One region of the Methylobacterium sp. E-016 genome, then DNA from elsewhere that is predicted to be linked to it. Evidence: predicted binding sites of a transcription regulator. Region 1 holds the regulator's gene; each other region holds the start of a gene.

Region 1 (5,085 bases):
TCGAAGCTCGCCGAGGTGATCCGCTTCCTCAACGACATCCTGCTCTCGGCTCCCTCGATCCTGATCGGCCTGTTCGTCTACACCCTGATGGTGCGGCCGATGGGGACCTATTCCGGCTGGGCCGGCGGCGTCGCGCTGGCGATCATCGCGACCCCTGTGATCGTGCGCACCACCGAGGACATGCTGCGCCTCGTCCCCGGCACGCTGCGCGAGGCCGGCGTCGCGCTCGGCGCCCCGATGTCGACGGTGATCCGCAGCGTGACCTGGCGGGCGGCCTCGGCCGGCATCGTCACCGGCATCATCCTCGCGCTGGCCCGCATCGCCGGCGAGACCGCGCCGCTCCTGTTCACGGCGCTCAACAACAACTCGTGGTTCAGCCCGGACCTGATGGGCGGCGTCGCGAACCTGCCGGTGATGATCTACCAGTTCGCCCTCTCGCCCTACCCGAACTGGCAGCAGCTCGCCTGGGCCGGCGCGCTCCTGATCACCATGACGATCCTGCTGCTCTCGGTCGTCGCCCGCTTCGTCATCAAGCCGCAGCGCGCCCGCTGATCCGCCGCCGGCATCCACGAGGAACACGACGATGAACGCCGCTCCCGCGATCAACGCCACCCGGTTCGACGGCCGCAACCCGGCCGACGAGCACGCGCCGATCCGCATCAGCGCCCAGGCCCTGAACTTCTACTACGGCCAGTTCCACAGCCTGAAGAACATCAACCTCGACTTCCACGACCGGCAGGTGACCGCGCTGATCGGCCCCTCGGGCTGCGGGAAGTCGACCCTGCTGCGCACCTTCAACCGGATCTACAGCCTGTACCCGGAGCAGCGCGCCGAGGGGCAGGTGCTGCTCGACGGCCAGAACATCCTCGATTCCGGCGTGGACCTGAACGAGCTGCGCTCGCGCATCGGCATGGTGTTCCAGAAGCCGACGCCGTTCCCGATGTCGATCTACGACAACGTCGCCTTCGGCCTGCGGCTCTACGAGAAGCTGCCGAAGTCCGAGCTCGACGGCCGCGTCGAATCGGCCCTGCGCAAGTCCGCGCTGTGGGACGAGGTGAAGGACAAGCTCAAGCAGTCCGGCATGGGCCTCTCCGGCGGCCAGCAGCAGCGCCTGTGCATCGCCCGCACGGTGGCCCAGAGCCCGGAGGTGATCCTGTTCGACGAGCCGACCTCGGCCCTCGACCCGATCTCGACCGGCCGCATCGAGGAGCTGATCGAGCAGCTGCGCAGCGAGTTCACGATCGTCATCGTGACGCACAACATGCAGCAGGCGGCCCGCATCTCGCAGTTCACCGCCTTCATGTATCTCGGCGAGGTCATCGAGGTCGGCCCGACCAACCGCATCTTCATGAACCCGACGGTGCGCCAGACCCAGGACTACATCACCGGCCGCTTCGGCTGAGCCGCACCCGGATCGTTCGAGGACCCACGCCCATGCCCGGCCACATCGTCACGTCCTACGACACCGACCTCGAAGACCTGCGCCGCTCGATCTCCGAGATGGGCGGCGTCGCCGAGAAGATGATGACCGAGGCGACCGACGCGCTCGTCCGCCGCGACACCCAGCTCGCCCAGGCGGTGATCGTCGCCGACAAGCGCCTCGACACGCTGCAGCGCGAGATCGAGGAGCGCGCGGTGCTGCTCATCGCCCGGCGCCAGCCGATGGCGATCGACCTGCGCGAGACGATTTCGGCGATCCGCGTCTCGGGCGACCTCGAGCGCATCGGCGACCTCGCCAAGAACATCGCCAAGCGCGTCGTCGCGATCAGCGACCAGGCCCAGGCCCAGAAGATCGTGCTCGGCGTGCAGCACATGAGCGACCTCGTCCAGGAGCAGCTTAAGGACGTGCTCGACGCCTATGCCAGCCGCGACGTCAACGCGGCCCACAACGTGTGGGAGCGGGACGGCGAGATCGACGCGCTGTACAACTCGCTGTTCCGCGAGCTGCTGACCTACATGATGGAAGACCCGCGCAACATCTCGTTCTGCACGCATCTGCTGTTCTGCGCCAAGAACGTCGAGCGCATCGGCGACCACACCACCAACATCGCCGAGACGATCCACTACCTGTCCACCGGCGAGAACCTCGCGGGCGACCGCCCGAAGAACGACGCCTCGAACTACGCGACGGTGGCACCGGGCGCCTGAGGGCTGCCGTCTCTTCCCTCCTCCTGTGCGGGGGAGGGTGGGCCTCGCGTGAGCGGGGGTCGGGAGAGGGGAGCGACCGCTCCGGATACGGCGCTCCCCTCTCCCGACCCGCTTCAGGGGGGAGGGAGGTCCGTGGCGATGGATGAGAAAGTCGGGCGGTCCGCCCGGGAGTGCCCTGCATGCGTACGCGGATCCTGATCGTCGAGGACGAGGAGGCGCTGACCACCCTCCTGCGCTACAACCTCGAAGCCGAGGGCTTCGAGGTCGATTCCGCCGCCCGCGGCGACGAGGCCGAGCTGCGCCTGCAGGAGCAGGTGCCCGACCTGATCCTGCTGGACTGGATGCTGCCGGGGCTCTCCGGAATCGAGCTGTGCCGCCGGGTGCGGGCGCGGCGCGAGACGGTGTCCCTGCCGGTCATCATGCTCACCGCCCGCGGCGAGGAGGGCGACCGCATCCGCGGCCTCGGGACGGGGGCCGACGACTACATCGTCAAGCCGTTCTCCGTGCCGGAACTGCTGGCGCGAGTCCGCGCGCTGCTGCGGCGCGCCAAGCCCAGCCACGTCGCGAACCTGCTGGAAGCCGGCGACATCGAGCTCGACCGCGACAGCCATCGCCTGCGCCGGGCCGGCGGCGAGATCCACCTCGGGCCGACCGAGTTCAAGCTGCTCGAGTTCCTGATGCAGAGCCCCGGCCGGGTCTATTCCCGCGAGCAGCTCCTCGACGGCGTATGGGGCCACGACGTCTACATCGACGAGCGCACCGTCGACGTGCATGTCGGCCGCCTGCGCAAGGCCCTGAACCGCGCCGGCGAGACCGACCCGATCCGCACCGTCCGCGGCTCGGGGTACGCCTTCGACGAGACGTTCTCGGGCGAGGATTGAGTTCGGCTTTCGGTGGACGGCTCAAGCGACCGCAACGATCCGCGACCTGCCGTGGGTCCCTTCTCCCATGGGGAGAAGGACAGGATGAGGGGCGTGAGTCATTCGGGTCGGTCACGACCCTCACCCCAACCCTCTCCCCATGGGAGAGGGAGCCGTCGCGCACACTGAAGTGATGTCAGTCCTACGAAAATTATATTTTTACCAAGCTTCAGGGGACCTTCGTCCCCCCGCCGTCGAGCCCCGCGCTGCGGCCCGTCGCCTTCACGGCGTCCAGCGCGCTCAGCATCGTCCCCTCGGTGAGGATCTGCGGCAGCACCGTCGGCTCTCCGGCACCCGCATAGAGCAGGTAGAGCGGCACGCCGCTCCGGCCGTGGCGCTCGAGCAGGCGGGTGATCTCCGGGTTCTGGTTGGTCCAGTCGCCCTTGAGATACGTGACGTCGCGCGCGCGCATCGCCGCGCCGACCGCCGCCGTCCCGAGCGAGGTGCGCTCGTTGACCTGGCAGGTGATGCACCACGCCGCCGTCATGTCGACGAAGACCGGCCGGCCGCTCGCCAGCAGCGCGTCGAGGCGGGCCTGCGTGAACGGCTCGATCCCCTCGGCCCGGGCCTGGGCCCCCGGTGCGACGCGGTCGTGGTCGAGGGTGAGGGCGAGCCCCGCCACGCCGGCGACGGCGAGCACCGCGAGGCCGCGGGCGAGCTGCGCCCGGACCGGTCGCGCGTCGCGGCCGAGCTCCCACGCCCAGGCGGCGAAGCCCATCAGCACCAGCCCGATCAGCGCCGCGAGCAGGCCCTGCGGCCCGACCTGCTGCGCCAGCACCCAGACCAGCCAGGCGACCGTGGCGTAGATCGGGAAGGCGAGGGCCTGCTTCAGCACGTCCATCCACGCGCCGGGCCGGGGCAGGGCGCGCAGCGCCGGCGGCCACAGGGTGAGCGCCAGGAAGGGCAGGGCGAGGCCGAGGCCGAGGCTCGCGAACACGACGAGGCCGGCAACGGTCGACTGTGTCAGCGCGAAGCCCACGGCCGAGCCCATGAACGGGGCGGTGCACGGCGTCGCCACGACCGTCGCGAGCACGCCGGTGAAGAACGAGCCCTGGAGCCCGGCCCGCCGGGTCAGCCCGTCGCCGAGCCCGGACAGCCGCCCGCCGAGGTGAAGCATGCCCGACAGGCTCAGGCCCATGGCGAAGAGCAGGTAGGCCAGCGCCGCCACCACGGTCGGCGATTGCAGCTGGAAGCCCCAGCCGATCCCGGCGCCGCCCGCCTTCAGGGCGATCAGCAGCGCGGCCAGCGCCAGGAAGGCCGCCAGCACCCCCGCGGTGTAGGCGAGCCCGTGCAGCCGGACCCGCGCCGGCGCCTCGCCGGAATGCCTCACCAGGCTCAGCACCTTGATCGACAGCACCGGGAAGACGCAGGGCATCAGGTTGAGGATCAGGCCGCCGAGCAGCGCGAGGCCGGCCGCGGTCCACAGGGTCAGCGCCTCGGCCGGGTCGGTGCGCGCCACCGCCGGCGCCGCGATCGGCATCGCGCCGCCGCCGGCGAGCGGCGCCTCCTCGCCGAGCGCGAAGGCCTCCCGAACGAGGCCCCCGCCGGTGTCCTCGTCGATCGCCAGCACGCCGGGCAGCGATTCGGGCGCGGGGTCGGCGGGCGTCGCGCGGGTCAGCGTCAGGTGGAGGCCCGAAGCGTCGACGGTGAAGGGCTGCGGCGCGGCGTTGTCGATCGCCGTCTCGGAATAGGGGAAGAACGCCACCGCGCGGACCGTGTCCGAGGCGAGGCCCGGAGCCTCGAGGTCGAGGGCGAGCCGGTCGCCCTGGCTCGACAGCCGCACCGGCCACGGCGCGCGCTTGGGCAGGGCGGCACGGGCGCGGGCGAACAGGTCGACGTTGCCGGGATCGGCCGTGGCCTCGCGCGCGACCGGCAGCGTCAGGGCGAGATCCGCCGAGCCGGGAATGCACTCCGTCTCGCATACGAGATAGGTGAGCTTGCCCGCCAGCGTCACCGGCGCGGCCGGGTCGAGGCTCGGCGGCGGGGTGACCCGCACGAGCAGGATCGCCTCCCCCTC
Region 2 (5,085 bases), on a different contig from region 1:
CGCCATCGGCACCAGCATCGCATCGGGCGGGACCGGGAAGAAGGAGCTCTCGGCGAACGCCACGGCGCCCAGGACGTAGGGCGCGGAGGGCTTGCCCGAAAGTGCGAGTATCCACTCGTAGAGGCGGCGGATCATCGGGCCTGTCTGTGCATCGGGTTCCTCGGGGCAGGGCGCCCTTTGAGCACAGCCGGCCCGACCGCACCAGCGTGCCGGCTATCCGCCGCACGCCGTGCGCGACCCCGGGAAAGGGCTTGGCCCGGCCACGGGACCTGTGCGAAAAGGCTCCCCGTCGCGGGTATGGTGGAACTGGTAGACGCGGGCGACTCAAAATCGCCAGCCGCAAGGCGTGGGGGTTCGATTCCCTCTACCCGCACCAACCTTCTCATTCCTGCTCCAGGAATCGTCGGATCCAGCCCGCCACCCGGTGCCGGTCGTCCGGTGCGTCGAGCGAGGCGAGCGCCGCTTGCGCCCGCTCCGGATCGTCATGCGCATCGGCATGGCCGGCGATCAGGGCGCGGGTGTAGTCGGGCTCGAATTCCGGGTGGAACTGCACCGACAGCGCGGCGCGGTCCCGGTATTCCAGCATCGCGTAGGGCGTGAAGGCGCTCGCCGCGAGCACGCGGGTCGCGGGCGGGGCCACCACGACCTGATCCTGATGGAACGCCGCCACCGCGATCCGCGTCGCGTCGTCCATGAACGGCGCCCGCTCCGTCACCGCGTAGCCGTGCAGGCCGAGGGCGCGCCCCTTCTCCGAACGGATCGCGCGGCCGCCATAGGCCTCCGCCATCACCTGATGCCCGAAGCAGATGCCGACGAGGCGCTTCTCCGGCGGGAGCGCGCGCAGGGCCGCGATCAGCGGCGCAATCCACGGCAGCGGATCGTAGACGCCGGCCGCCGAGCCGGTGACGGCGTAGCCGTCGAACGCCTGCCAATCGGTGGGCATCCGTCCTGCGCGGACATCGAAGATCGTGCTGTCGTGCGCCGGCCCGATCATCCGAGCCGTCATCGCGCCGTAGGAGGGGAAGCGGTCGAGCCGCGCCGGCGGCGATCCGGCTTCGAGGATGGCGATGCGCACGTGACCGACCGCTGCTGATGATCCGCGACCGGCATCGCGCCGTTCGCGCCGCGATGCAACCGGGTCAGGCGGGGCGCGCCGTCCGCCCGACCCGTCGCGGCCGGACGACGGGCTTGAGGCGGATGTCCATGGCGTTGCCGCGCCAGACGATCGCGCGATGGGTCCAGGCCGCGCACCAGACCAGCGGGATCAGCGCGTCGCGCAGAACGAAGGCGAGGAGCAGGCGGGGGGCGTGGAACCAGCCGGCGCGCGTCGCCAGCCGGAGCTCGGCGGCGTAGCCCAGGGCTGCGAGAGCGGCGAGGCCGGCCGCCGCCGTCCAGGTTCCGGCCAGGAGCCCTGCGAGCAGGAACGGCAGCAGCGTGCCGCTGGCGATCTCGGGCGCGAAGAACAGCGGGAACGTCACCCGGCGCAGGCGCGCCCAGCGGATCTGGCGGGACCAGACCTCGGACGCCCTGCGGCGCCCCAGCGGCTGTTCGAACGGCGCCGCGACGAGGTGGACGCGGCGGCCGGCCGCGCGCACCAGCTTCGTCGCCGCCGCGTCCTCGGCGATCTCAGCGGCCAGCGCCCGGATGCCGCCCTGCGCCTCGAGTAACGGGCGATGCCAGAGCATGCTCTTGCCCTGCGCGAAGCCGAGCCCCACCGCCTCGCCGGCATATTGCCAGCGCGCCTGGAGGGTGTTGAGGAAGGCGCACTCGACCGCGGCCCAGATCCCGTCCGGCCGCGCGCCGATCGGCGTCGAGCAGACGAGGGCGGTGTCGGCGCGCCACGCCGCCTGCATCCGCTCCAGGTAGTCCGCCGGCATCAGCACGTTCGAGTCGGCGATGACGATCCAATCGTGTCGCGCCGCCTCCCAGCCTCGCACGCAGTTGTTGAGCTTCGGGTTGTCGCTGATGCGCTCGTCGCCGATCAGGATGCGGGCCGGAACCTGCGGATGCGCCGCGACCAGGCGGCGGACCAGCGGCAGCACCGGATCGGCGGCATCGGCGACGCAGAACAGGATCTCGTAGGCCGGGTGGTCGAGCGCGAAGCCGCGGGCGAGGGTCTCCTCGCTGAAGGTCTCGAGGCCGCAGACCGGGCGCACCAGGGAGATCGGTGCGCCGGCCGGGAACGTGGTCTCGCCGGGCGAACGGCCGATCCGCCGACCCGCCACGATCAGGCTCGCGAGGTGGACGATCGTCAGGAGCGCGCACGGCGCGAGGGCGAGCGCGGTGCCGTCGAGGGCCGGTAAGGTGCTGGCGAGACCCATGCGGCACGCATCTCCGAACCGGCCTGTCCCGCGGCGTGCGGCCGCGCCGGCGGACTGCCCCTAACAGGGTGCGCATTTCAGCCGTATGACAGCCTCGGGCGCACCTAGGGGAGCGAAGCTTTGGCCGAAGGCGGAACCGTCGCGATCCTCGGAGCCGGCATGGCGGGCGGCGCCGCCGCCCAACGCCTCGCCCAAGCCGGCATCGCCGTCCGCATCTTCGACAAGGGCCGCGGCATCGGCGGGCGCATGGCGACGCGGCGCACCGGGACGGGCCAGCGCTTCGACCACGGCGCGCAGTTCTTCCGCGCCAAGGGCGACGCGTTCCGCGCGCAGTGCGCAACCTGGATCGCGTCCGGCGTCGCTGCGCCCTGGGGCGAGGACGGCCGCACCGTCGGCCTGCCCGGCATGCCGGCGCCGGTCCGCGCCCTGCTCGACGGCTTTCCGGTCTCACTCGAGACCACGATCATCCGCATCGCGCGCTCGGAGGCCGGCTGGATGCTGACGGATGCGGACGGCGTCGCCAGCGGTCCCTTCGCCGCCGTCGGCCTGACCTTTCCGGCGCCGCAGGTCGTGGCGTTGATTGCGGCGAGCGGTCTCGTCCTGGCCGGGCCGGAGCGGGCGACCTACGCGCCGTGCTGGTCGCTGCTCCTCGACCTCGACGAGCACCCCGGCTTCTCGGAGGCGCATCTGGCGTTCGCCGACGGTCCGATCGCGCTGATCGTGCGCGAGGAGACCAAGCCAGGCCGCGCGGCCGGTCACGCCCTGGTGGTGCATGCCGCGCCGGACTGGTCCCGCACGCATCTGGAGGATCCGCGCGAGGCGGTCCGGGCCGCGCTGTTCGGCGCGCTCGAAGCCCGTCTCGGCCGGGCGGTCCGCCCGGCCTACGCCGCCGTCCATCGCTGGCGCTACGCCATGGTCGAGACGGCGCTCGGCGAGCCCTGCCTCTATGATCCGGCGCAGCGGCTGGGCGCGGCCGGCGATTGGTGCCTCGGCCCGCGGATCGAGGCGGCCTTCGACAGCGGCCGGGCGCTGGGCGAGCGCATCGTCGCGGACCTGAAGGGCGCGCGGTGATCCCGCCGATCGTGTTCCACCCGGCCTACGAGGCGAGCCTGCCGGCCGGGCACCGGTTCCCGATGCGCAAGTACGGGCGGCTCGCCGAAGTCCTGACGGAGCGCGGGCTGGCGCCGCGCGGGTTCGTGACGCCGGAGCCGGCCTCGCCCGAGCTGCTGCGGTTCGCCCACGATGCGGCTTACGTCGAGGCCGTCCTCGCTCTTTCGGTCCCGCGGGCGATCGAGCGGGCGATCGGCCTGCCGGTGGACGCGAGCGTCGTCCGCCGCTCGCGCGCCTCGGTCGGCGGCACGCTGCTCGCGGCGCGCCTCGCCCTCGCGCAGGGTCTCGCCGGAAGCGCCGCGGGCGGGAGCCATCATGCCCGGCGCGAGCAGGGGGCGGGGTTCTGCGTCTTCAACGACGTCGCGGTCGCCGCCCGCGCCCTGCAGGCCGAGGGCGCGATCCGGCGGGCGCTCGTGGTCGATTGCGACGTGCACCAGGGCGACGGCACCGCCGACTGCCTCGCGCGCTCGCCGGACCTCTTCACCCTCTCGATCCACTGCGAGAAGAACTACCCGACCGCCAAGATCGCCGGCGACCTCGACATCGGCCTGCCCGACGGGCTCGACGATGCCGGCTACCTCGCCGTGCTCGAGGCGCGGCTTCCGCCCCTCCTCGACGCCCTGGCGCCCGACCTCGTGTTCTACAATGCCGGCGTCGACCCGCATCGCGACGACCGCCTCGGCCGGCTCGCGCTCAGCGACGACGGGCTGCTTGCCCGCGACCGCTTCGTCGTCGGGCAGGCGCGCGCCCGCGGCATCCCGCTCGTCGCGGTGATCGGCGGCGGCTACACGCACGATGTCGACGCGCTCGCGGGCCGCCACGCCCTGGTGTTCCAGGCGCTGGCGGCCAACGCCCTCTACTGATCCGCGGGCAGCGCCCGCGCCTGGGTCTCGAGAGCGTCGAACAGGCAATTCAGCGCCGCGCCGTCGAGGCGGTGGAAGTCGAGCGAGCGGCTCAGCATCAGGCCGAGGATCGAGAAGGTCAGCGCCGCACCCTGGCCCGCGCGCCCCTCGATCGCGCCCATCGCCGCGAGCTGCTCGGCCAGGAAGTCGGAGAAGGCCGCCACGGCCTCGGGGTTGTCGGCCGACGCGATCAGCAGGGCATCCGGAAACCCGCATTCCTCGGCGTACATCTCGCGGGCATGGGCGATCACCGCCAGCGGCAGTGCGGCGGGCCCTCGCGGGCCGGCGGCGAGGCAGGCGGCGATGCCGGCGCGAAGCCGGCCGACCTTGCGGACCGCCAGCGCGGTCACGAGCGCATCCTTCGAGGCGTAGTGGTGCAGCACGCCGCCCTTGCTCAGCCCGGCTTCCACCGCGACGGCGTCGATCGTCAGCGTGCGGCTGCCGGAGCGTCGCAGCAGGGCTTCGGCTGCGTCGAGGATCACCTCGGCGCGATCCTGTCGCCGGCTACGCGTCTTCGCCGTCCCGTCGTCCATCGACACCACCCGTAAAAACCGTCTGGACGGTCGGTAAGATAGCGGATAAGTTTCGGCCGCGATAGATCGAGTCGGGACCATGCACGCCGTGAACCGAGGTTTTTCCATCGTCCTGGCGTCGACGCTGCTGGCGGCGACCGCCGTCCGTGCCGATCCGGTGCCGCTGATGGCGCAGACCCTAGTGCGCACGGTGATCGCGGCGGAAAGCCCGATCGCCGG
Region 3 (5,085 bases), on a different contig from region 1:
GCACTCGCGGCTGCGCGGCCTCGACGAGGCGGCCGCCGTCGCGCCCTGGCTGCCGCCGGGCGAGGTCGCGCGCCTGCGCTCCTGCCCGAGCCCGACCGATGCGGTGCTCGCCGGCCTGACCCGCGACCTCGCGGGCGCGTATCGCGACGGGCATCTCACCGACGTGCTGTTCGGCGTCCTCGAGCGCAAGGTCTCGGACCTGTCGGCGATCCATACCGCCTGCGAGCGGATCCACGGCACGCCCCTGCCCTTCGCCTACACCCTGCTGCTGTACCGCACGGCGTGGCTCTACTGCCTGTTGCTGCCGTTCGGGCTGTCGGCCTCGCTCGGCTGGGCGACGCCGGTCGCGACCATGCTGGTGGCCTACACCTTCTTCGGCCTCGATGCGCTGGGCGACGAGCTGGAAGAGCCCTTCGGCCTGGAGGCGAACGACCTGCCCCTCGATGCGATGCTGCGCACGGCCGAGCGCACGGTGCTCGACGCCCTCGGCGAGCCGCTTCCGCCCGCGATGGAGCCGGTGCGCTACCGATTGGATTGAGCGTGCGGGCCGGCGACCGTCTCGCTCACGTCCGCGACGGGGCCGCGTCCGGCCCGGGCCCGAGCCGGCGATGCATCAGCACCGTGCCGAGCCAGCGCCCGTGCTTGTGGCCGACGTTCTCGAGCACGCCGGCATGCGCGAAGCCCAGGCCCGCATGCAGCGCCACCGACGCCTCCGAGCCCGGATCGGTGATCACCGCCACCATCACCCGCGCGTCGATCGCCTCGCAGGCCGCGATGAGCACCGCCAGCAGGGCGCGGCCGATCCCGACACCGCGCGCGGCCTCGGCGACGTAGACCGAATCCTCCACCGTCGAGCGATAGGCCGCCCGCGCGCGATAGGGACCGGCATAGGCGTATCCGCAGACCGCGCCGTCGCGCTCGGCGACGAGGTAGGGATAGCCGTCCGCGACGAGCGCCATCCGCCGCCGCGCCATTTCGGCCAAAGTCGGCGGCTCGGTCTCGAAGCTCGCGGTGCCGTTCGTCACCGCGTCGGCGTAGATCCGGGCGATCGCGGCGATGTCGGCGTCGACGGCCGGGCGCAGGTCAGGCGTCATCGATCCGCTCACGCAAAAAAGGGGCCGGCGCGACGGCGCCGGCCCCTGCGGTCGATCGTTCGGCGATCCCTTCGGGACCGCGCGGCGATCACTCGGCCGCGGTCATCTCGGCGGTGAAGTGGCCGCACCAATCCTGCGAGGCCACCACCGGCCACAGGCCCTTGGACTCGGGAGCCGGCTGGCTCACCGGCGGGTTGAAGCGGCACAGGCCCTGATCGCCGACGGCGGAGGCGCCGTTGGTCTTGTGGTCGTCGAAGAAGCGGCAGCTGTTGCAGGAGGCGTTGGTCGAGGTCATCGGGTTTCTCCGGTTCGGGCGTCTGTCGCGGGCTGTCGGAACCGTCGCCGGCTCCGTCGTCCGTCTGCAGTTCTTAATTAGAACAGCTCCAATATGGCGTCAACCGGCGAGTCCCGGCGCGGTTCCCGTTTTCGAGCGCGACCGGTGGAAACCGGTACGGCGCGCAGGAGCAACGCCGGACGGCAGCGGCGCCCCTTCCAGAAACGCCGGTCGTCACGGCCCGCCTGTCACCCGGCGCGGGCCTGCGAGCGGCGAGCGTCATCGACTCGCCATGGGCCCTCCCCTAACGTCCGGGGCGGGACCGGCGTCGGTGCCGGTCCGGAGGGTCCCCGCCCATGGTGCTGGAAACCGAATCGGCGCTGGAATCGGCCACCGCCCTGGCGACGAGCGAGGCGAAATCCGCCCGCACCGACCTGATCGAGGCGGCGGCATCGATCGTGGGCGGCCGCGGCGGACCGGGCGGCTTCGTCCGCGACCTGTTCGGCCGGGTGCCGCCGGAGGACCTGGCGCCCTACCCGGCCGAGGCGCTGGCCGATCTCGCGATCGCCGCGCGGGCGCATCTCGCGGTGCCGCGCGCCACGGGTTCGGCGGCGAACCTGCGGCTCGTCGACGTCGCCGTGCCCGGCCCCGGGCGCACCCGCGAGCTGACCGTCGTCGAGGTCGTCAACGACAACCGCCCCTACCTGCTCGACTCGACCCTGGCGGAGCTGACCGAGCAGGGCCTGACGCCCCACCTCGTCGCCCACCCGATCCTCGGCGTCGAGCGGGACGCCGACGGGGCGCTCGTCCGCGTCGTCGGGGAGACCACGGCGGACGCCCACGGCGCCCTGCTGCGCGAGAGTTTCATCCACATCCACCTCGACCGGCTCGACGCCGGCGAGGCGCGCGAACGCCTCGAAGCCGGCCTCGCGCAGGTCTTTCGCGATGTGGCCCTGGTCACCGACGACCACGACGCGATGCTGGCCCGGCTCGGCGCGCTCGCCGAGGGCTACGGCCGCAATCCCCCGCCGCTGCCCGAGGGCGAGGTCGCCGAGGCGCGCGCCTTCCTCGAATGGCTGCGCGACGGCCACTTCACCCTGCTCGGCATGCGCGAGCACGCGCTGCCCGGCGAGCGGGCGGCCGAGGCCGAAAGCCTCGGCATCCTGCGCGATCCGGGCCTCGCCGTGCTGCGCCGCGGGCGGGCGCTCGTGGACATGACGCCGGAGATCGTCGCGTTCCTCGAGGAGCCGCACGCGCTGATCATCACCAAGGCGAGCCTCAAGGCCCGCGTCCACCGCGCGGCGCATCTCGACTACGTCGCGGTCAAGCTGTTCTCCGCGACGGGCAAGCTCACCGGCGAGGTCCGCATCGTCGGGCTGTTCACCGCCGCGGCCTACACCGCGCTCGCCCGCGAGGTGCCCTATCTCCGCGGCAAGGTCACGGCCGTGGTCGAGAAGGCCGGCCTCGACCCGACGAGCCATGCCGGGCGGGCGCTCCTCGCCGTGCTGGAGACCTACCCGCGCGACGACCTGTTCCAGATCGACGTGGACCGGCTGTTCCGCTTCACCCTCGCCATCGCCAACCTCGCCGACCGGCCGCGCATCCGCGTGCTGTCGCGGACCGACCGGTTCGGGCGCTTCGTCTCGCTCCTCGTCTACGTGCCGAAGGACCGCTACGACTCGATCGTGCGCGCCCGCATCGGCGCCTATCTCGCCCAGGAATACGGCGGCCGGCTCTCGGCGACCTATCCCGACCTGCCCGACGGGCTGCTGGCCCGGATCCACTACATCGTCGGGTTCTCCGAAGCCGGCGCGCCGGAGCGCGACCCCTCGGTGCTGGAGGCCGGCATCGCCGCCCTGGTGCGGACCTGGGGCGACGCGCTGCGCGCCGCGCTCACGGAGGCCATGGGCGGATCTGAGGCGCGGGCGCTGGCCGTCCGCTACGGCGAGGGCTTCTCCGCGGCCTACCGCGAGAACTTCTCCGCCGAGGTCGCCATCGCCGACATCGCCATCCTCGAATCCCTGTCCGAGGACCGCTCGCGCGCCGTCGCGATCGACCGCCGCGACACCGACCCGGCGGCGCAGGTGCGCCTGAAGGTGTTCTCGCGCGGGGCGTCGCTGCCGCTGTCCGACCGGGTGCCCGGCCTGGAGAACCTCGGCTTCCGGGTGATCAACGAGCGGACCTACAGCGTGCTGCCGGCGGGGAGCGACATCAAGGTCTGGCTGCACGACATGCTGCTGGAGCGCGCCACCGGTGCGGCCATCGAGATCGGCCCGCTCGAGGCGCCGCTGGAGGCGGCGATGCTCGCCATCGCCGCGAACCAGGCCGAATCCGACGGCTACAACCGTCTCGTGCTGGAGGCCGGCCTCGCCTGGCGCGACGTGGCGCTGCTGCGCGGCCTCGGTCGCTACCTGCGCCAGCTCCGCGTGCGCTACGGCCAGGACTATCTCGCCGCGACCCTGAGCCAGCATCCCGGCATCGCCCGCCAGCTCGTCGCGCTGTTCCACGCCCGGTTCGACCCGGCCGCCGGGGGCGACCGCGGGGCCGCCGAGGCGGCGGTTCGCGAGGGCATCGAGGCGGCGCTCGCCGACGTGACCAGCCTCGACGAGGACCGGATCCTGCGCCGCTTCGTCAACCTCGTGGAGGCCGCGGTCCGCACCAACTTCTTCCAGAAGGCCGCCGACGGCACCCCGCGCGAGACGATCGCCTTCAAGTTCGCCTGCGCCAAGGTGTCGGGCATGCCGCTGCCGCGGCCGTTCTTCGAGATCTTCGTCTATTCGCCCCGCGTGGAAGGGCTGCACCTGCGCTACGGCTACGTCGCGCGCGGCGGCCTGCGGTGGTCCGACCGGCCGGAGGATTTCCGCACCGAAATTCTGGGGCTGGTGAAGGCGCAGCAGGTCAAGAACGCGGTGATCGTGCCGGTGGGCGCCAAGGGCGGGTTCTTTCCCAAGCGCCTGCCGCCGGCCTCGGATCGCGCCGCGTGGCTGGCGGAGGGCACCGAGAGCTACCGCATCTTCATCCGCACGCTCCTGGAGCTCACCGACAACTTCGTCGCCGAGGGCATCGCGCCGCCGGCCGACACCGTGCGGCACGACGCCGACGACGCCTACCTCGTGGTCGCCGCCGACAAGGGCACCGCGACCTTCTCCGACATCGCCAACGCGCTCTCGCTGGAGCGCGGGCACTGGCTCGGCGACGCCTTCGCCTCCGGCGGCAGCCAGGGCTACGACCACAAGGGCATGGGCATCACCGCCCGCGGCGCCTGGGAGGCGGTGAAGCGCCACTTCCGCGAGATCGACGTCGACACGCAGTCCGATCCGGTGACGGTGGTCGGAGTCGGCGACATGTCGGGCGACGTGTTCGGCAACGGCATGCTGCTCTCGCGCACCCTGAAGCTGGTGGCGGCCTTCGACCACCGCGACATCTTCCTCGATCCGACGCCCGACATGGCGGCGAGCTTTGCCGAGCGCAAACGCCTGTTCGACCTCGGCCGGTCGAGCTGGGCCGACTACGACAAAAGCCTGATCTCGGCCGGCGGCGGCGTCTTCTCGCGCGCGCTCAAGGCGATCCCGCTCTCGGCCGAGATCCGGGCCGTGCTCGGGTTCGAGCGCGCCTCCGCCTCGCCCGCCGAGCTGATGCAGGCGATCCTCAAGGCGCCCGTCGACCTGCTCTGGTTCGGCGGCATCGGCACCTACGTCCGCGCCACCACCGAGACCG

What was found. Region 1 encodes PhoB, which activates phosphate uptake and scavenging genes when phosphate is short. Its sites were predicted from a motif close to TGTCATNNANCTGTCAT; they were not measured.
Region 2: the regulator PhoB is predicted to act here: its motif matches at 2,396-2,412, upstream of MKK68_RS11185 (ceramide glucosyltransferase).
Region 3: the regulator PhoB is predicted to act here: its motif matches at 1,646-1,662, upstream of MKK68_RS18025 (NAD-glutamate dehydrogenase).

Annotation. Positions count from the first base shown of each region.
Region 1 covers NZ_JAKSYF010000193.1:39,936-45,020, forward strand. Annotated here, with positions in the region: gene pstA (phosphate ABC transporter permease PstA) at 1-552, shown strand, start outside; gene pstB (phosphate ABC transporter ATP-binding protein PstB) at 584-1,402, shown strand; gene phoU (phosphate signaling complex protein PhoU) at 1,435-2,148, shown strand; gene phoB (phosphate regulon transcriptional regulator PhoB) at 2,328-3,029, shown strand; gene MKK68_RS27175 (protein-disulfide reductase DsbD family protein) at 3,238-5,085, opposite strand, start outside.
Region 2 covers NZ_JAKSYF010000085.1:822-5,906, forward strand. Annotated here, with positions in the region: gene MKK68_RS11170 (YqaA family protein) at 1-135, opposite strand, end outside; tRNA gene MKK68_RS11175 (tRNA-Leu) at 292-376, shown strand; gene MKK68_RS11180 (glutamine amidotransferase-related protein) at 383-1,075, opposite strand; gene MKK68_RS11185 (ceramide glucosyltransferase) at 1,140-2,321, opposite strand; gene MKK68_RS11190 (NAD(P)/FAD-dependent oxidoreductase) at 2,442-3,392, shown strand; gene MKK68_RS11195 (histone deacetylase) at 3,389-4,294, shown strand; gene MKK68_RS11200 (TetR/AcrR family transcriptional regulator) at 4,288-4,866, opposite strand; gene MKK68_RS11205 (efflux RND transporter periplasmic adaptor subunit) at 4,946-5,085, shown strand, end outside.
Region 3 covers NZ_JAKSYF010000130.1:22,166-27,250, forward strand. Annotated here, with positions in the region: gene MKK68_RS18010 (bestrophin family protein) at 1-538, shown strand, start outside; gene MKK68_RS18015 (GNAT family N-acetyltransferase) at 564-1,094, opposite strand; gene MKK68_RS18020 (hypothetical protein) at 1,183-1,389, opposite strand; gene MKK68_RS18025 (NAD-glutamate dehydrogenase) at 1,725-5,085, shown strand, end outside.